DNA from 3 places in the Pseudoalteromonas sp. TB25 genome. Region 2 is predicted to be linked to each of the others. Evidence: predicted binding sites of a transcription regulator. Region 2 holds the regulator's gene; each other region holds the start of a gene.
What was found. Region 2 encodes LexA, which represses DNA repair genes until DNA is damaged. Its sites were predicted from a motif close to TACTGTATNNNNATACAGTA; they were not measured.

Region 1: uvrD (DNA helicase II) is a predicted target of LexA. The motif match lies at 2,266-2,285, and genes of this name have one in related genera.
Region 3: dinB (DNA polymerase IV) is a predicted target of LexA. The motif match lies at 1,246-1,265, and genes of this name have one in related genera.

What each region holds. Positions count from the first base shown of each region.
Region 1 covers NZ_AUTI01000330.1:1,148-8,052, reverse strand. Annotated here, with positions in the region: gene yrfG (GMP/IMP nucleotidase) at 1-618, shown strand, start outside; gene L652_RS0112825 (dUTP diphosphatase) at 634-1,257, opposite strand; gene L652_RS0112820 (YacL family protein) at 1,338-1,706, opposite strand; gene L652_RS0112815 (hypothetical protein) at 1,823-2,047, opposite strand; gene uvrD (DNA helicase II) at 2,350-4,515, shown strand; gene L652_RS0112805 (GNAT family N-acetyltransferase) at 4,493-6,562, shown strand; gene L652_RS0112800 (hypothetical protein) at 6,666-6,905, shown strand, end outside.
Region 2 covers NZ_AUTI01000418.1:9,106-16,010, forward strand. Annotated here, with positions in the region: gene ctaD (cytochrome c oxidase subunit I) at 1-709, opposite strand, end outside; gene coxB (cytochrome c oxidase subunit II) at 709-1,851, opposite strand; gene lexA (transcriptional repressor LexA) at 2,336-2,953, opposite strand; gene L652_RS0120025 (PaaI family thioesterase) at 3,121-3,561, shown strand; gene L652_RS0120030 (hypothetical protein) at 3,562-3,942, opposite strand; gene L652_RS0120035 (membrane protein) at 4,256-4,981, shown strand; gene L652_RS0120040 (chaperone modulator CbpM) at 5,044-5,364, opposite strand; partial or broken gene L652_RS01000000124200 (DnaJ C-terminal domain-containing protein) at 5,364-6,332, opposite strand; gene L652_RS0120050 (endonuclease) at 6,564-6,905, shown strand, end outside.
Region 3 covers NZ_AUTI01000268.1:3,675-10,579, forward strand. Annotated here, with positions in the region: partial or broken gene L652_RS0108830 (leucyl aminopeptidase family protein) at 1-51, opposite strand, end outside; gene dinB (DNA polymerase IV) at 181-1,233, opposite strand; gene L652_RS0108845 (thioesterase family protein) at 1,914-2,342, shown strand; gene L652_RS0108850 (aldo/keto reductase) at 2,361-3,413, shown strand; gene L652_RS0108855 (ABC transporter substrate-binding protein) at 3,531-4,454, shown strand; gene L652_RS0108860 (fumarylacetoacetate hydrolase family protein) at 4,405-5,025, opposite strand; gene L652_RS0108865 (hybrid sensor histidine kinase/response regulator) at 5,224-6,905, opposite strand, start outside.

The DNA.
Region 1 (6,905 bases), on a different contig from region 2:
TTGCTCGACATGGATGGAACATTACTCGATTTACATTACGACAGTCATTTTTGGCTTAACGTTATCCCTGCGCAACACGCATTAGCGAGAGGCATTAGCCTTGATGCAGCTAAAGCAGATATTTTAAAACGCTATCAAGCTGTGAGCGGTCAAATACAGTGGTATTGTTTAGATTATTGGGAGCAGCAATTAAGCTTGCCTATAATGGAGCTTAAACGAGAGTCTCAGCATTTAATTAAAATGCGCGAAGACGTACCTCATTTTTTAACCGAGCTTAAAAAAGCAGGCAAAGAGTTAATTTTACTTACCAACGCCCACCCTGAGAGTGTCATGCTGAAATTTGAGCATACAGCGATTGATAACTACCTAGATGGTGTAGTGTCTACTCATGAATATGGAGTAAGTAAAGAGCAGCAAAGTTTGTGGCACCAAGTACAAAAAGACTTAGGGTTTAATAAGCAGCGCACTTTGTTTGTAGATGACAGTGTGCCGGTATTAAATGCCGCACGAGAATACGGCATTGAGCACTTACTTGCAGTTGCTAACCCTGATAGCCAACAACCACATAACGAAATAGCCGATTACCTGAGTGTTACCGACTATCGTAAGATTATTTAACTCAGTTTACTTGGGCTAGATTTTTGGGTAACGCGCTTCAAGGCCTTGGTATACTAACTTTGCAAAATCTGCATGTTCTGTATCAAGGCTTTTAACTACTTCAACTAAATGCTCGTTATCTTCTTGCCCGTTCCATTCTTTAATATAGCTACCATCTTTGTAACCGTGATCTTGGCGGAAAAAGTTTAACGTATTTTTACCTACGTAGCCGCGATATAAATCATCAATATCCATACCCATTTGCGCCATACAGCCGGCAAAGGCAGCGGCATTAAACGTTTTATCTGCAACAGCAGAAGCCGCTAATATTTCTAGCGTTTGTTTAAAGTCATCCGCTTGTTGAGCATTACTAAGCTCAGTTTCAAGTTGCTTTGCTAAGTCTTCGTAGCTAGTTTTACCGTCAATTCTAAGCGATAGACCAAAATGAAAAATATCAACCAACTCTAAAATAACTTGTTCAGTATCTGGTGTTTGTTTTTTCCACCATTTCCAACCATGATGATCCAGCATTTCAGCGCACTCAACCCAAATAGCGCGGTACCATTCGAATCCTTGAGTAAACCATTGCTCATGTACTTTAGTGTTCATGGCGTTTTGCATTTCTAGCATAACTACTAGCTTGTTTAAATTGGCAGACATATTCATTCCTGTCGTTTTTGATTAGTGTAATAGTACAGATAAAGGAAGCTTAACGCATCAGCACTATCTTAATATGTAGTTTACTTTGAGCCGCTAAATTCAGCCCATGAATCAATTAAATCAATGAAATCTTCAAAGCCACAACCACTACTTAAACCATTTTCTTCAAGCGCTAAATCGTCATCTTGATACGCTATTAGGTCTTCACTGTCTTGATGAAGCGCATGGGCTTCAAATAATGCTTCGTCTTTAGTTAATATTAAATCTATTTCTTGGCCTTTTAGCGTTAGCGGCTCATAGCTTGAACTCACCGATGCAATAAGCGCTTGCACCATAGCTACTTTATCTTTGCCTATTTCTTCGTTTAGCCAGCGACCAATAATAGCGTGTTCACTGCTTATTTTAATACGTAGCCCACTAATAGGGTCGCGAATAAATTGATATTCCATAGGGTTTGCCTGTAAATCTTTAATTGCGTAATTATATACGTAAACGCCCGCAAACCACAGGACATATAAAGTAAAATAGCGCCACATGGGCGCTATTTCACTCAACTTTAAAGCCGTTAACTTCGCGATCTATAACGCGCTGCGTCAATAATCGACCATAAGTAAATAATAGGCACAAGTACAAAGCCTACAAGCACATAAATTAGTGCGTAACTTATTATAATAGCGAGTGCAAAAAATATAGCCGCTAAAATACGCCCTTGCACTAACTGCCCTAAACCAGGAAAAAATATATTACATAATGCTGCGATTACATTACCGCCAGAACCTTGATCTGCCATACTAACCTCTGTATTTATTTGATTTTATAATTATTTACTTACACACTCTATGCCAATTTATTAAAGCTTACAAATCAAATAGTTAAATTAGTCTAGATTTAGAGAGTTAGTAAATTTTGCTAACTTTAGGTCAAATTAGCAATTTTTATTGTGCGTTTACACTTTTTGTTTGTTCAAAAAAATAGCAAGTTACTCGTTTTTAAGGCTATTTTATAAATAGCTGTTTATAAAAACAGTATTTTATTTAGCCTAACAAAAACACCTGTTATACTGCCCACAATATTGATTAAAAAGGCGTAACGATGGACGTTTCACAATTACTCGATGGCTTAAATGACAAACAACGCGATGCCGTTGCAGCCCCACTACAAAACATGCTGGTATTAGCAGGTGCTGGGTCTGGTAAAACACGAGTGTTAGTTCATCGTATTGCGTGGCTTATGCAAGTTGAGCAAGCATCTGCTTACAGTATTTTTGCTGTAACCTTTACTAATAAAGCGGCTAAAGAAATGCGTAGCCGCGTTGAAGAAACACTAAAAGCCCCTGTAGGCGGTATGTGGATTGGTACATTCCATGGTTTATCGCATCGTATCTTACGTGCTCATCATCGTGAAGCTAACTTACCTGAAGCCTTTCAAATTTTAGACTCTGACGATCAACTTAGGATGATCAAGCGCTTACTAAAATCGATGAATATTGATGATAAAAAATGGCCAGCTAAACAATTTGGCTGGTACATAAGCGCCAAAAAAGATGAAGCACTTCGCCCTAAAGATATTCAAGCATACGATATTAACGAGCAAATGATGCTGCGTGTTTACGCCGCCTATCAAGAAGCCTGTGATAGAGCAGGCCTAGTTGATTTTGCCGAAATATTACTACGCAGCTACGAAGTGTTAAAAAATAACCCTACGTTACTACGTCATTACCAGCAACGCTTTGCACATATGCTCGTAGACGAGTTCCAAGATACAAATACCATCCAATATGCATGGTTAAAGTTACTTGCAGGCGATACAAGCAGTATCATGATTGTAGGCGACGATGACCAAAGTATTTACGGTTGGCGCGGTGCTAAAATCGAAAATATTAAACGATTTTTAACTGACTTTAGCGCAGAAACCATTCGTCTTGAACAAAACTACCGTTCAACTGCAACTATTTTGAAAGCGTCTAATGCATTAATTCAAAATAACTCAGAGCGTATGGGTAAAAGCTTATGGACCGACGGTAACGATGGCGAGCCAATTTCTATTTATGCAGCATTTAATGAATTAGACGAAGCACGCTTTGTAAGTAGCAAACTACGAAGCTGGTTAAATGCAGGGAATGCCCTACAAGATGCAGCAATTTTATACCGTAGTAACGCGCAATCTCGTGTACTCGAGGAAGCCATGCTACAAGAAGGCTTAAAATACCGTATTTATGGTGGTATGCGATTCTTCGAACGACAAGAAATTAAAGATGCGTTGTCGTACTTACGCCTAGTAGGTAATCGTCAAGACGATGCCGCGTTTGAGCGTGTAATTAATACGCCAGCACGCGGTATTGGCGACAAAACATTGAGCCATATACGCGACTGTGCACGAGCAGAATCGTTACCGCTTTGGTATGCCGCAAAAGCAATTGTAGAACAACAGCATTTATCTGGTCGTGCTTCGGGTGCAGTAAGTAAGTTTGTAGAACTCGTTGAACAAATAGAAGATAAAATTAGCGATCTAACTTTGCATGAGCAAGCCAAGTACACAATTCAAACCTCAGGCTTGATGGCAATGTACCAAGCTGAAAAAGGTGAAAAAGGCCGTGCTCGCGTAGAAAACTTAGAAGAGCTAATTAGCGCATGTGACCAGTACGAACTTCCTGAAGACGAAGAATACAGCTCGCCTTTACAAGGCTTTTTAGCCCATACGTCACTTGAGTCAGGTGAAGGACAAGCAGAAGAACACGAAGACGCCGTACAAATGATGACGCTTCACTCAGCTAAAGGCTTAGAGTTTCCGCTAGTGTTTATGGTAGGCGTAGAAGAAGGCATGTTCCCTTCTCAGCAAAGCAACGAAGAGTCGGGTCGCTTAGAAGAAGAGCGCCGCCTTTGTTATGTAGGCATGACACGAGCAATGGATAAGTTATACATTAGCCATGCTGAGAGTCGCCGTTTATACGGGCAAGAGAAATACCATAGCCCATCTCGCTTTTTACGCGAAATCCCTGAAGACTGCGTAGAAGAAATTCGTATTAAAACACAGGTTTCTCGTCCACCTGCCGCCGGGCGTTTTAGCGCATCAGTTAGCCATGCAGCATTTGAAGACAGTGGCTTTAACTTAGGGCAACGAGTTTTGCATGCTAAGTTTGGTGTTGGTACCGTACTTAATTACGAAGGCAGTGGCGCGCAATCTCGCGTACAAGTTAACTTTGACGACCTTGGTAGCAAATGGTTAGTAACGGCTTATGCACGATTACAAGCGGTATAAAACACACCTAAATGAATTAAAACAACAACTAGCTGGCGCGTATCATCGCCAGCTAGTATTAATTACTGGCAGCTCAGCTTGGTGTTGTGAATTACTTAACTCATTAATAGATGAAAACAATACACTTGTTGTATCCAAGCAGTGCGCGATTAAAAATTCGTACTGGCCTACTCGCACACACCAAATTTTAGGGCAAGAATTTGCCCATGCTGTTTACGATGGTTTTAGTGGTTTGCACCCTGATAAACTTGCAGCACTTGCCGGCACCGTTAAAGCAGGCGGTATACTGTTTTTATTACTACCTGAATTAGATGATTTAGCCTCTTGGCAAGATCCCGCATTAAGCACAGTGCAATCACATGGTCACACCATTGACTGTAGTTTATTTAATCAACGTTTCGCGACTATTATTAAACCGTCGCCCGCTTTTCACTTTAGTGAAAAAAATGGCTGTATTAGTAATAACGCTAGCTATGTAATGCATAATAAAATTGATTATGAGCCACAGCAAAACTGTATTGAGCAAATAGTAAAAGTAGCTAACGGCCGTGCCAACAGGCCTTTACTCATTAATGCCGATAGAGGCAGAGGTAAGTCGGCAGCACTTGGCTTAGCCGCGGCAAAACTAACTGATAAAAAAGTAATTATTTGCAGCACTCAGTTTAAAGCGACCCATAGCAGCTTTAAACATTTAGCCCAAGAGTTAAGCCTGCAATACAACGCTGAACATAAACAGCTCGCCAACTTGCACTACGTTGCACCTGACGCGTTATTAAACACACTACCTGAGTGCGATTTACTACTCGTTGATGAAGCTGCAGCAATCCCTGTTCCGTTATTACTAAAAATGCTAGCTCATTATCCTCGTATAGTCTTTGCAAGCACTCTAGTTGGATATGAAGGAAATGGTAGGGGTTATACCATTCGCTTTAGTAACTATATAAAAGCGCACTATAAAGCCTCTAAAGTTGTAACGCTTGATGAGCCACTGCGTTTTGCTAAATACGATCCCCTCGAGAAGCACATTCGCACCTTGCTTGCACTCGATGCAGAATATATAGAGTTAAGTAGTGATCAATTAGAGCAGCCAGTTCATAGCGAAATAACTCAGCAATCCCTTGTAAACAATGAATCTTTACTGCAGCAAGTTATTGCCCTACTTGCACTGGCTCACTATCAAAGTAGTGTCAACGACTTACGCCAACTACTAGACGCACCATCGCAAAGACTATTTATTAGCAAAATTAATAATCAATTAGTTGGCGTATGCTTAATCGCCATAGAAGGTGGTTTAAGTGAAGAACTTGCCCTACAGGTTATAAGTGGAGAGCGCCGTCCGCAAGGACATTTAATGGCGCAAGCACTCTCACAACTTAGCTTTAATAATGACTGTTTAACGAAACTGAGCGCTCGCGTTGTACGAATAGCGATTGATCCGAGTTCCCACAATATAGGACTTGGTAAAAAGTTACTTAGTTATTGCGAATCACAGGTAAAAAGCCAATGTAGTTGGCTTGGTGCAAGCTTTGGCGCAACGGCGCAGTTACTTAATTTTTGGCAAAACCTAGGATTTGATACTGTAAAATTAGGTTATCAACGCGATAAAAGCACCGCTGAACATTCGGCGCTTGTAGTTAAATGCTTAAGCGACAAAAGTACAATTCTTCACCCCCTAAAAAAGCAGTTTAAAATCGATTTCTTTTATGCTCTTTTAACACACTTTAAAACACTAGATTGGCAACTCGTGAATATAATAATTGAAGGATTTAGCGACGAGTTAATAAGCCTAGAGACTCACGAGCGATTAGCGCTGCTCACTAAAAGTAACTTCACTCAATTTAGTATCTCTGCAACTCTTTGGCAGTTACTGAGCCAGTCACCTTCTTATATATCTCAATTAACAGAGTCTGATAAACAACTTTTAATAAAGTTAGTACTTCAAAATGAAAGTAATGAAAAAGTGATTCAACACTTAGGATTATTAGGAAAAAAACAGCTTGAGAATCAATTTAAACGTGCCATAAAAAACCTCACTAGCACCATCTAATAATTTCTAGTTGCCCTATCTCTGTTAAATTTTATCCATCTTTAAGCTATTTATTTAATTTGTTCTATCCTTAAAGCATTAATAGGTAAATTAAGATAAAGGCATGGAATTAATAAACTTTAAAGTGGGCTGCAAAACAATTTCGCTAAAAATACTCGATATTTTATTAACTGAGCGCTTTGACAATAATCTAACAACTTTACCAAACAATAATAAAAGCTTTATTGGTGTTAAAGATTATATGGATACACCAACACCTGTTTTTGATTTAGGTATTATTTTAAATAATATCTCAACCGAACAAAGTAATGCGCATGTACTAAAACAACTAAGAATATGGCAA
Region 2 (6,905 bases):
AGCTGGTAGCAAAATACTTATCGGTAAGTACCATAGTGACAGCCCCTGCAAGCACTGGCATTACGGCTATTAATAAAAAGGCAGTAATTAACCACGTCCATACAAATAAGGGCAACTTCATCCATGTCATGCCGGGGGCACGTAAGTTCACTATGGTTACAATCACATTGATTGCGCCCATTATTGAGCTAATTCCCATAATATGTACGGCAAATACAAACAATGCAGTATTATCATTACTGTATGTTGTGGACAGTGGTGCATAAAAAGTCCAACCAAATGCAGGCCCCCCACCAGGCATAAATAACGATGCCAATAGGATTAAAAACGCAAACGGTAAAATCCAAAAGCTCCAGTTATTCATTCTTGGCAATGCCATATCTGGCGCGCCAATCATGAGTGGTATCATCCAGTTAGCAAGGCCTGTAAAGGCGGGCATAACCGCACCAAACACCATAATTAAACCATGCACTGTGGTCATTTGATTAAAAAAGTGAGGATCGACCAACTGTAAACCTGGTTGAAATAATTCAGCCCTGATCACCATGGCCATTCCACCACCAATTAAGAACATGGTCAGCGAAAAAATTAAATATAAACTACCTATATCTTTATGATTAGTTGTGTAAAGCCAGCGTTTAAAACCTTTAGCTGGGTGATGAGCATGATGAGCTTCATTGGCGTTAGGTTGTTCTACTATGCTACTCATTAGTTCGCCTCCACTTTGGCATCAAGTGCTGCCTGTATTTGACTCGGTTGAATAACATCACCCGTATCATTACCCCACGCATTACGTTTATAAGTAATAACCGCAGCTAATTGCTTTATAGATAACTGTTTGGCAAATGCTTGCATTGCCGTACCGGGTCGTCCATGGATAACTACATCAATGTGATCTTTTATATCGCCAAGCACTATCGGGCTACCTTTAAGTGCAGGAAATACACCCGGTAACCCCATGCCAGTAGGTTGATGACATGCAGCACAATTAGCCATATATACTTGTTCGCCTAAAGTCATTAATTCTTCTTTTGGGAGGGTTTTATCAAGTAATGCGGCATCTGCTAATGCTGCTTTTTGTTTAGCCTGCTTTGCATCTGCAAGCCATGTTTTAAAATCAGCTTCAGATTTAGCGATCACCACAACGGGCATAAAGCCATGGTCTTTACCACACAACTCAGCACATTGGCCTCGGTAAGTACCTTCTTCGTTTATGTTCGTCCATGTTTCGTTTATAAAGCCGGGGTTCGCATCTTTTTTAACTGCAAAATCAGGTACCCACCAAGAGTGAATAACATCATCAGAAGTCATTAAAAATCGTACTTTTTGATTTATTGGCAGTACAAGAGGCTTATCAACCTCAAGTAAGTAGTTAGGGTTTTTATCTGCAAGATTCGCTATTTCATCTTGCGGGGTAGATAAAATAGAGTAGAACTCTACATCTTCGCCCATATATTCATAATGCCATTTCCATTGCGAACCCGTAATTTTAATAGTGAGATCAGCTTTGCTGGCATCTTCCATTGCAATAAGGGTTTTAGTGGCTGGTACTGCCATAGCAATTAAAATAACAAACGGAATTGCAGTCCAAAGTATTTCTACTTTAGTGCTTTCGTGAAATTGGGCAGGTACAGCCCCTTTAGATTTACGGTGATGAATAAGTGCCCAAAACATAATTGCGAACACTATCACCCCAATCACACAACATATTATAAATATGGTCATGTGCAGCTGATATACATTATTGCTTATATCGGTTACGCCTTTGCGCATATTGTATTGGCTGTTAGCCAAAACTGGGTGCGAAAAAACACATAATATAAGCCACAAGGTAGAGGTCAGTTTACCCATGTGACGGCTCCTTTGATGCTATTGCGAATGCAAAGCGAAGAGGCATACGGCTTAAACGCCAATTCGTTATTTTTATTTTTTTAGCCAATCTTATTTAATATTGATTGGTTTTGCTGCGCCAACAACGAGTTTGTGTATATTGTGTGTTCTCAAAACTAAAAAGCTGTGAGTTATTATTAGCTCAGCACATTAACAATTAGCTAAAAAACGAACAACAAGCAAGTTTTAGTATAAAAAACAATCAGGTGATATTGAATAATTAATAAAAAATCGGTAATCAACTGGGCAACAGAAAGTTCAAAATATGAGCAAAACAAAGGGGTTTAACGCATTCGGAGGGGGAAAATATAAGTGCAAAAAAGTTTACAGCTTAAATAGTCAGTGGGCTGTTTACGCCCTATTTTTTAGTACAAATTTTAAAACAAAAATGCGTACTAATTAGTACGCATTTATAAAGCTGCTTGTTTAAAAGCTATTTTTAAAGTCACATCCAATCAGCGTTTCTTATAACGCCAACGGCTAAGCCTTCAATATTAAAAGACTCATTCTCAAGATCTACTTCAATAGAGTCAAAATCGTCGTTTTCAGCATGAAGTAATACTTTACGACCCGCTTTCTCAAGACGTTTTACAGTTACGTCTTCGTCTAGGCGAGCAACAACAACTTGTCCATTTTCAGCGGTTTGAGTACGATGTACAGCAAGTAAATCACCATCCATAATACCAATATCTTTCATGCTCATACCGTTAACGCGTAGTAAAAAATCTGCAGCCGGTTTAAACATTAATGGATCGATTTTGCAGTGACTTTCAACGTGCTCTTGCGCCAAAATAGGTGAACCAGCAGCAACACGCCCTATAAGCGGTAAACCTAATTGTTCTGGCTCTTCTTCTTCAATTAATTGAATACCACGGCTTGCACCTGGTTTCATTTTAATTGCGCCTTTTTTAGCAAGTGCTTTTAAATGTTCTTCAGCAGCATTGGCACTTTTAAAACCTAATGTTTGCGCTATTTCAGCACGTGTAGGAGGCATACCAGTGTCTTTAATAAAAACTTTAATTAGTTCGAGTATTTGAGCTTGGCGGTTCGTTAATGGTCGCATACAACTGGTTTTCCATACAGTACATTTAACTGTGAGTATATACAGTTAAATAAAAATCGCAAATTTAAATTAAGCCTTAAAATAGCTAAAGTAATTTCACTTGTGTACATTTTAGGGATATAACTAAAGCTGAGTTTATAAATGATTAAAAATGCAAAGGAGACATTATGAGTATTTGGTACCAGCCCATCACCTTAGAGCTGTGCAAGCAGTTAGAGCAAGGCGTTAATGGCCAAGGAACATTAATGAAAACTATGGGGATAGAAGTCACAGAAATTGGCGATGATTATTTGGTTGCCACAATGCCGGCAATTCCTGAGCATCATAACCCAATGGGGATGGTTCACGGCGGTGCTAACGTTGTACTTGCCGAAACAGTTGCCAGCTATGCCGCTAACTTTGTTGTCGATTTTACTAAATTTTACTGTGTAGGGCAGGAAATTAGCGCAAGTCATTTAAAAGCATCTCGCAACGGCACTTTAACAGCAACGGCTAGAGCGTTTCATATTGGCAAACGTAGTTCAGTATGGGAAATAAAAATTACAAATAGCCGCAATGAGCTGTGCTGCGTATCAAAAATGACCGCAGCAGTCGTAGAGCGAAGATAGTTACTTTTCGATTGGGTAAATGGTAATTTCCATACCCGCACCAATCGCAGATATACGCAATAATGTATCTGCATCTAAGGCTTGATTAAAGCACTTAGGAGAAGTCCCTGATTCAAAACCAATATCAAACGTTCTACGTGAACAACTTAACCATTGCTTTAGCGCGTTACGCGAACACGATTCAATAAGCTCACATATATGGTTTATGGCTTTATCAGGTGTGCTCACCTCACCTGTAGCTTCAATACGTGCTAGTTGACGGTATTCGTCTTTGTCATAATGTAAAATCGTCGCGACTTTTTTCAAGTCCGCCACTAGCAAACTAATATCTTGCTTTGATTCAAGCTCAAGATCTACATTTAAAAATTGAATTTCCGACATCGTTTCGTATTTATCCTCTAATAATTTCATTGCAAACTTTAACGCAGTTTTACCGTTATACCAAATCAACTATGCTCTATTAACCACTTTATATGGATATTTCGTAGCTTTTAAGTATTTTTTAGCATTTAAAGCTAGCTGGATATCAAACATCTAGCTCAATTAAACAGATAAGTCATGTTAGGAATTTAAGTGTAATCTTTTTTATTTTTAAATGATTACAGTAAGCTATAGTTTAAACTGCGACAAAATGTCGCAGTAACTTATCCTATTAATGTAATAAACTAGCCTCTAAAAATAATAAGACTAAAACATGAATAAAAAAATATTTAAGCATGCTCGCAAGTTACATAAATGGTTAGGTTATTTATTAGCACTACAAATTTTAGCATGGTTACTAGGTGGTTTAATTATGAGTGCAATCCCTCTTGATAAAGTTCATGGGAAGCATCTTGCAACACGCACTCTTAATAATCCATTTACGCAGGCTGATTATATTGCTTCCCTTGACGATATTGCCTCTCAGGTGGTTAATCCAACACAAATAATTTTTGAGAACTTCTTAACTACACCACTTATTACTGTCTTTAGTAATAACGAGCAGCAAAGCTTCAATGGCATAACAGGCCGACCATTTGAACCGCCAACTAAAATACAAATTACCGCAAATGCTAAAGCACACTTACTTATTGATGCTCAAGTAACAAGCGCTGTACTACTAAAGCAAGGTATGCGAGAAGTTGGATATAAAACCAATGTTTGGCAGGTACAATTTGACGACACATTTAACACAACACTGTACTTGTCAGAAAATAACGGCAAAGTTGTCACCGTTCGCAGCACGCTATGGCGAATATTCGACTTTTTTTGGATGTTACATATTATGGATTACGATGAGCGAGAGGATTTTAATAATCCGCTGCTTATTAGCTTTTCAGCAACCAGCGTACTTTTTTGTTTAAGTGGAATATTATTACTTATACAAAATATACGACTAAAACGATTTATCCGAATTAAAAATAAGAATAAATCAAAGTAGTCATATTGGTTTTTGAGAGCTAGCGCCCACTTATCAAAGAGTAAATAAGCCTAGGGCTTGTTTTATTCCAAGTGCTTAAATCGACTCAAATGTCGCTTTAACATTTCGTTTTCGAAAATCAACTCATCACGCTCATCCAGCAATTGTAAAACTAAAGCTATTGCCGACCAATCTAACGAAAAGTCATGCTGGATACGGGCCGCTTTTTTAACTAAGGTCACTGCAGATACCGTAAATTGCCACTGCGTAACATGCTCCCCCTCAATTGGAACCGCAATATTATGCTCAACTAGCTCATATAAAATTGCTTCGCTAATATCACTGCTCAAACATAGCTCTTTGCTAGTAAGTAAATCGTCTTTTTGTGTCACGATAATTTGCATTATGGTTTGCTCCAGTTATTACGGGGATCAAAGTGAGCTTTTTCGGCTAATTCTTCCCACAGTTTTTTACTGGCATCATCAATAGATGTTGGATTAACAATTTTAAGCACAGCAAATAAATCACCTTTGGCTTTTTTACTCATTAATCCCTTACCTTTAATACGTAAGCGTTGACCAGACTGACTATTAGAAGGAATAGTTAATTGGATATTACCTGTCAACGTAGGTAAATTTAGCTTTGTACCAAGAGCCGCTTCCCATGGTGCAAGAGGGACAACTATATTTAGGTTATGACCCTCAACATCAAATAATGGGTGAGGCACTAAACTAATTTGTAAATACAAGTCGCCATTTTGCCCATTCGCTGACCCTAACCCGCCTTGCCCTTTTAGTCGAATTCGCTCGCCATTTACTGAGCCTGCAGGAATTTTCACTTTAAGTGATTTTTTAATTTCAGTAACACGGCCACTGCTGTCTCGCTGCGGTAACATAAACTCAACAGGCTTCACGGTATCAACTAAAGTCTCTTCAAGAAAAATTAGGAACTCTATTTCCACATCTTGTCCTTTTTGCGCGCGAGCGGCGTTACTTCTGCTTTGCCCGGAACGATCGAATCCACCAGCTCCGCCAAACATTGAATTAATAAAGTCAGAAAACTCTTGGTCGGTTTGAGGATCGCTTTGCTGGTAATTACTTTGCGAAGAGGCATTGTTACCACCATAATGGCCTTGCTGTTGACGAGCACGATTTTGTTGGTGACGACGTAACTCGTCGTATTTTACACGTTATTCTTTGTTATGAATGACTTCGTAAGCTTCTGCTATTTCTTTAAACTTATCTTCTGCTTGAGGCTCTTTGCTTACATCTGGGTGATATTTTCTGGCTAACTTTTTATAAGCTACTTTAACCGCTTTATCATCTGCATCAGGCGATATTCCAAGCACTGCATAATAATCAACAAATTTCATTTGCAATCCAAATCCTCATATTGAGTAAGCTTTAAGCATACTCCTTAACGGGTAACCTTGTGTGGTTAAAATACGATAAATAGTGAGAAATAAATGAATAGTGAAAATAACTTTGAGTAAAAAATTAATCAGGCACTTTTTAGTAATATAAGCGTAGGCCTTAAGTTAACTTTATCTTTTATCTTCAAGGCTTTAAACTGCCTATTCCTGTAGTTCACATTTGTGATGGATATGACTCGATTTATTCTGGCCTTATTGGCTTGTTGTGTGTGCGCTTCGGTATCAGCCGAACAATTTACCCGTTTTTCAACGGCTAAAAGACATTTAATTAAAACCCTACCTGACAACGCCAAAAGCATTTACTGCGGTTGCGACATTAAAAAAGAAGGCAAAAAACTCGTTCCTGATCCGTCTAACTGTGGTTACATTCCTCGAAATACCCTTACCCGCTCAGGCAAAGTAAATGTGCGAGCACTACGCATTGAGTGGGAGCACATTGTTCCGGCGTGGGAATTTGGTCACCAGCTACAATGCTGGCAAGATGGCGGGCGTAAAAACTGCCGTAAAGTAAGT
Region 3 (6,905 bases), on a different contig from region 2:
ATCATGAGATGTGCATTCAAGGCTTGCACTAACCGCTTGAGGGTATGCCATAAATAAGGTCCTGTTAGAAAACATAAGCCCCTATTATCGTCGATTTAAATATTGAAGACCAGCAAGGAGCGATGAGCTAATCACATAACCTATCAATAAATGGCAACTTGGAGTTACAGGCTTTACAGCTTAATCGAGAATACTAAGTTGGAAGTTTTGCTCTGGCTCGTTTTTAATGCCAACGCCTATGCCAAGTAATCTTACAGGCTGTTGTAGCCCACGCTGGTAGGCCTTAGTAAGTAGTTGAACAAATATTTCTGTGTTGAGCTCGTGGTATACCTGATCGGCAGAGGTCACTACAAAATTTGCAAACTTCACCTTAACACTCAATTTATTAATACGGTTTCGTAACTGCTGTTTATTAAGCCTTAAAACTAATTCGTCTAACAACCTTGGCAGCTCATCTAAGCACTCTTGCAAACTTGTTTTGTTGTACTCGTAGGTATGTTCAACACTCAGCGATTTTCTTATACGATCTGTGGATACTTTACCAACATACTCACCTGCACATTTTTGATAAAGCGACACACCAAAATTACCCACATGTTGCTGCATCCAGTTAACGCCTTTTTCACGTACATCCTTGCCGGTATATAAGCCTTTTAAATTTAGCTTTTCGAGCGTTACTTTGCCCACTCCTGGAATTTTCCCAAGCGGTAATTGCGCTAAAAAGTCATCGACCTCATCAGGCAAAACGACAAATTGACCATTCGGTTTATTTTCGTCACTGGCTATTTTGGCAATAAATTTAATCGGTGCAATACCAGCTGATGCAGTGAGCCCTGTAGTATTGTAAATATCGGCTCTTATTTGCTGTGCAATAAGTGTGGCACTGCCTTTACAAGCGGTGCTGTCTGTTACATCTAGGTAGGCTTCGTCTAAAGAAAGGGGTTCAATTAAGTCTGTATAGCGGCTAAATACTTCACGTATTTGGTTTGAAGCTTCTTTGTATACAGCCATGCGCCCTGGGACAATAACTAAATCGGGGCATAATTGTTTAGCATGATAGTTCGACATAGCCGAGCGCACACCATACTCTCTAGCTATATAGTTAGCGGTTGAGAGCACGCCTCGTCGGCTATTGCCTCCAATAGCAAGCGGTACACATGCAAGTTTTGGATTATCTCGCATCTCTACTGCTGCATAAAAGCAATCCATGTCTATGTGAATAAACTTCTTCATCACCACAATAATAACTGGTTATTTATACAGTCATTATTATAGAATAAAATGTGATATGCAAGCCTAGGGCCTGTTTATCTTTCGAGGTTAAATTTGCAGCAGTATGTTTGGTATTTAGGCAAGGCAGAGCCTATGTAGTGTGGTTATTCCCCATAAATAGGCGATAACGTAGCACAAATGCCAAACATATGCTGCCCGAAGGGTTCTGCCTAGGGGCAATTTACTCTTTGTTGCTCGGTTTTTACTTAGCCCACTAGGTCACAAACCTCGCGCCGCGATTAAATAGCCCCTAGATTGAACAAATTTTAATCCTGAAAGGTCAACAGGCCCTAGTTAACGATTAAAAAAAGTGTTTATTGTCCTCCGATCTCTTATAACCTCGTAGCCAATACATAACCTCAAATAAAAATCCTGCCAACATTAAAATGATAGCGCCAGATTCATTCCCCATCGCGTAACAGGTAAAAGAGGCTATAAAAACCAAACAAGCTAAGGACCAATTAATTATATTCTGCATATTATTACCTTTGTGTGTGTTTTTGTGTGTCTGTGTAATTTAACTGTAGACCTAAAATTAAACAGGTACAATCATCTTATAAAAAAAACATGCCATTAATTACCTTGAGCTCGTAACACCATGTTGATAATCTAAGTACTTTAAAATCAAGGGCCAATAAATAATGCAAACGTTTAAAGATCAGCACCCTATTCATACCGATATCACCGTAGCATGGGCTGATATGGATGCGCTACAACACGTAAATAATGTAGTGTATTTACGTTACTTTGAAATAGCCCGAATCGACTTTTTAAATAAAATAAATCTGTTCGACACAATAAGCCCAAACGGTGTGGGCCCAGTAATAAGCGAAAATAACGTTCGCTATAAACGCCCAGTAACTTTTCCCGACACACTCACTGTAGGCGTTACAATTACAGATCTTAAAACAGATCGCTTTACCATGAACTACACCGTTTATAGCCATGCACAAAAAGCAATAACGACTACGGGTGCATCTAAAGTTGTAATGTTTGATTTTACTACAGGGCAAAAAGCCCCAATCTCCGAGCCTCTTTTATCGGCTTTAATCAGCCATGCTCAAAACTAATTTAGTTAAGGAATTTTTATGCAATACAACCCACTAGGTAGCAGTGGCGTAAACGTATCTCGAGTGTGCCTAGGGAGTATGACTTGGGGTAAACAAAATACTCAAAGCGACGCTGATGAACAAATAGCCTACGCGCTAGAGCAAGGCGTAAACTTTATTGATACAGCCGAAATGTATGCTGTGCCTCCTTCGCCAAAGACCTATGGTAAAACCGAGGAGATTATTGGCGACTGGCTATCGCGTAATAAACAAAAACGCAGCGATGTGGTACTAGCTACAAAAATTGCAGGCAATGGATTATCGTGGGTACGTGATGGCGGCAATATTACTCGCCAAACAGTAATAGAAGCCGTGGATGATTCACTTAAGCGACTTCAAACAGACTACATTGATTTATATCAACTACATTGGCCAAACCGCTCTACCCCTCACTTTGGCAGACAATGGCCCGGCACTCTTAAATTTACCGACGTAAATACACAAGAGCAGCAAGCTAGTATGCTTGATATTCTAGAAGGCCTTAATGAATGTGTTAAAGCAGGTAAAATTAAACACTGCGGTTTATCTGACGATACGCCATGGGGTATAAGCCAGTTTTTAAGTTTGGCCAAAGAGCATAACTTACCGCGTATGGTATCTATTCAAAATGAGTTTAGCTTAGCGCACGCTAAAGACTGGCCGTATTTAATAGAACAATGTGTACACGAAGATATTGCCTACTTACCGTGGTCGCCTTTAGCAGCCGGTTTATTAACGGGTAAATATCTAAATGGAGCTCGCCCAGAAGGTTCTCGTTGGACCTTCATGCAGCGTAACGGTATTTTTAGAGATACACCCAATGCAGAGCAAGCCACTAAGCAGTATGTTGAGCTGGCTCATGCAAACAATATTACTCCAGCACAACTAGCCTTAGCATGGTGTAACCAAGTAGATGGCGTAACTTCTTCAATTATCGGGGCAACATCTATAGCTCAATTAAAGGAAGATATAGACGCATTTAGCATAACGCTAAACGACGAAATTCTTAGTGAGATTAACACCATATTTAGAAACCATCCGATGCCTTATTAAGCATGTATGAGTTAAAAGCAGCCTTGAATGAGGTTGCTTTTAAACTAAAATATTTGACCCTACTACAACCAACACTATACTTTTATTAAGTTTTCTTAATTCAACGAACACTTATCAATGCTGAAAAACGGATACTATGCATTTTGCTTATTAATTGTATTCAACGCGCACGCCGTTGAGCAAAAAGTACAACCTCTAGAAGAGATTATTTGGCTGCAAAGTTACACGCCCCCTTTTCATATAGCTAAAAGTGAAAGCGCACCACAAGGCGGTATTTGCGACAACCTAACCGAGCAACTCATCAGAACCATAACTGATGTAAAACATACCCGCTTAATTGTTCCTCAGCAGCGTATAAATAAATATTTAAATGAAGGAAAAAATGTATGTTTTCCGTGTGTTATTTATAAAAAAAATAATAACCAACAACTTAACTACTCAAATCCAACAACGGTATATCCCCCATTTTCAATTATCACGACTAAAGAGCTAAAGCCGCAATTAGAAGAAAAGCACGGCTCGCCTATTCACCTTATTAATTTATTAACCGACCCGCAATATGTATACGGGCAAGCGGCTGCACGTAAATTTACAACTAAAATTAATACAATTATTGAAAATACAAAACGAGATAAAGAGTCGTCGTTAAGTTGGAGTAGCGAAAATGAAAGTCAGGCTGTTATAGCACGCTTGAGTCACGGCTTTTTAGACTACTCAATTGATTACCCGTTTATGGCTGATTACTTTAATAAACAAGGGGAGTATACGTATATAGAAAGTGTGCCAATTGCAGAAAATGACATTCAATTTATAAGAGGAGCAATAGGCTGTGCGGCTAAAGCACCTAATAATTTTGCAGAGCAAGCCCTTAAAAAAATTAACCGCGCATTAAAAAATAATGTACTCCAATCGCCTGAGTATCAACAAAGTCAGCATAACTGGCTTAAAACCACCTTTACTGACTTTGATAAACACTACCAACAGCAAGTCGTTAACTTTTACTTACTTGCCACTGATGCTCAAGCAAACACTGATCATTAGCATAAAGCGCCACTGCAAAAATACTTTTAGCTGTTACCTCACCTACGCCCGACGGTGTACCTGTCATTATTACATCACCGTCTTCTAAGCTCATAAATTCACTAATTTCTTGTAAAATTGAGTCAGGGTTGTGCAGCATAAAATGAGTATCACCTCGCTGAATCACTTCATTATTAATTTTAAGTTCAAAAGTAAAGTGCTTCATTGCATCAGTTAGCGCTACAAAATCAGTTAAAATTACAGAGCCGTCGAACGCTTTAGCGCGCTCCCATGGAAGCCCTTTATTTTTTAATTTACTTTGCACAGTACGCTTAGTTAAATCAAGGCCGAGTCCAACACCTACAAATTTTTTATTTTTAACTACAAAACACAACTCGGTTTCATAATGTAGCGTATCGCCGTTGTGAGCTGCAAATAACGTATTAGTAATTGCGCTATTTGGCTTATTAAATAAAACCATTTGCTCTGGCGTTTCGTTATTTAGCTCTGCAATGTGTGCGGTATAATTACGCCCAACACACACTACTTTTGATGGTGTTAACTCTTCAGATACTAACTTTATTGAATGCATATAAATAATGTCTCAGTTATTGGGCCTGTTGACCTTTCAGAATTAAAATTTGTTCAATCTAGGAGCTATCGGGCAACGCATGTTCGGCATTTTTGCTTCGCTATCGCCTATTTATAGGAAATAACCATACTACACAAGCTCAGCCTTGCCTAAACACCAAACATACTGATGAATTCAACCTAAAAAGAGAAACAGTCCCTAGCTAATAAGCGTTTCAAGTAAGCTCAAATTAATAGGTTTAAGTAAAACTCGGTCAATATTTAAATCTTTTATTTCTCTTGGATCTGGCTCTGCGCCACTTACAATTACTAAACGTAGATCTGGATATCGTTCATTAATTTGCTGACCTAAGTCAACGCCACGACCATCAGGTAAATGCATATCTAACAATACCTTATTAAATTGCTGGTCGTGATTAAGTATTTGCAAACATTGTGCGCAGCTAGACGCAATGACGGTTTCAACGCCTAAACTTTCTAAAAGTAGTTGCGTAATTTGCGCTGCATCGTGATCGTCTTCCACAAGTAAAAAGCGCTGCTTTTTCTCGGTTAAGCCATTACTACAATTTATATCTTTAGCTTGCGGTGCATGCTCTGGCGCTACCAAGTAATCTTGCAAACATTGATATAAAGCCGCGCTATCAACAGGCTTTGGTATTACATCGTTAAAACCAAGTGCAGCAAGCTCTTCATGTATGCCTTTCATCGTAGCGGCAGTGAGCGCAATTATTGGGCCTTTATAGCCCATTTTTCTAAGCTCTATGGTAGCTTCCTTGCCGCCCATTACAGGCATATGAATATCAATAAAAATAATGTCGTAAGGCGCTTTATACGCATCTGCTATGCGTACTTTTTCAAGCGCTTGCTGGCCATGTTCGGCATAATCTACGCGCGCACCACAGGTACTGATCATATGACCAACTAGCATGCGTAAATCACGTAAATCATCAACTACTAATACTCGTCCGTGTACCTTACAAGGAGCTGATTTACTTTGTAATTGTGGTGCGCTACTAAAATTAAGCGTTTGGCGTTCTACTCCACTAATGTCACCCGGATAAACCGAAATAGTAAATGTAGAACCTTTGCCTATTTCAGAGTGCAAACTAATATCACCGTGCATACGCGCTAACAATTCAGCACATATTGCCAAACCTAAGCCTGCGCCACCTACAGAGCGTGATTCTACATCGGCTATTTGTTCAAAAGGCTTAAATATAAGTTCTTGTTTTTCAGGGGCAATGCCCATACCTGAATCTTTAATGCTAAAAAATAGCATTTCAGTGCCATCAACCCATTGCGTCCACGCATTAACAACAATTTCGCCTTTATCGGTAAATTTAACCGCATTATTTATTAGATTTATTAAAATTTGACGAACTCTTGTTGCATCCAGTCGTGCAACTAGAGGTAATGGCTGATGAGATTCAAAGCGCAACGTAAGACCCTTATCAAGCACCGATACGCGCATTAGCGTGTATACATCGGCAAGCATGCTATCAAGGTTAACTTCGCTTAGGGTAAGTTCCAGTTTATCGGCTGCTATTTTTGACAAATCGAGCACATCGTTTAACAAGCTCAATAAGTGTTTACCGTTTCGATAAATAACACCCAATTCATTTTCTGCTTGCTGACTAAAGTCGCTCTGCATTAACAGTTCGGTGTAACCTAAAATAGACGATAGAGGGGTACGTAACTCATGGCTCAAATGAGCTAAAAATCGATCTTTTGAACGATTTTCGGCTTCAGCTTTTAAGCGTTCAACTCGCTCACCTTCTACATCTTTACGCGCTAAAGCATAACGAATAGCACGCGCAAATCGGCTCGAACTCATTTCTGTTTTAATTAAGTAATCAACGGCGCCCGCATCAAGCGCAGCTG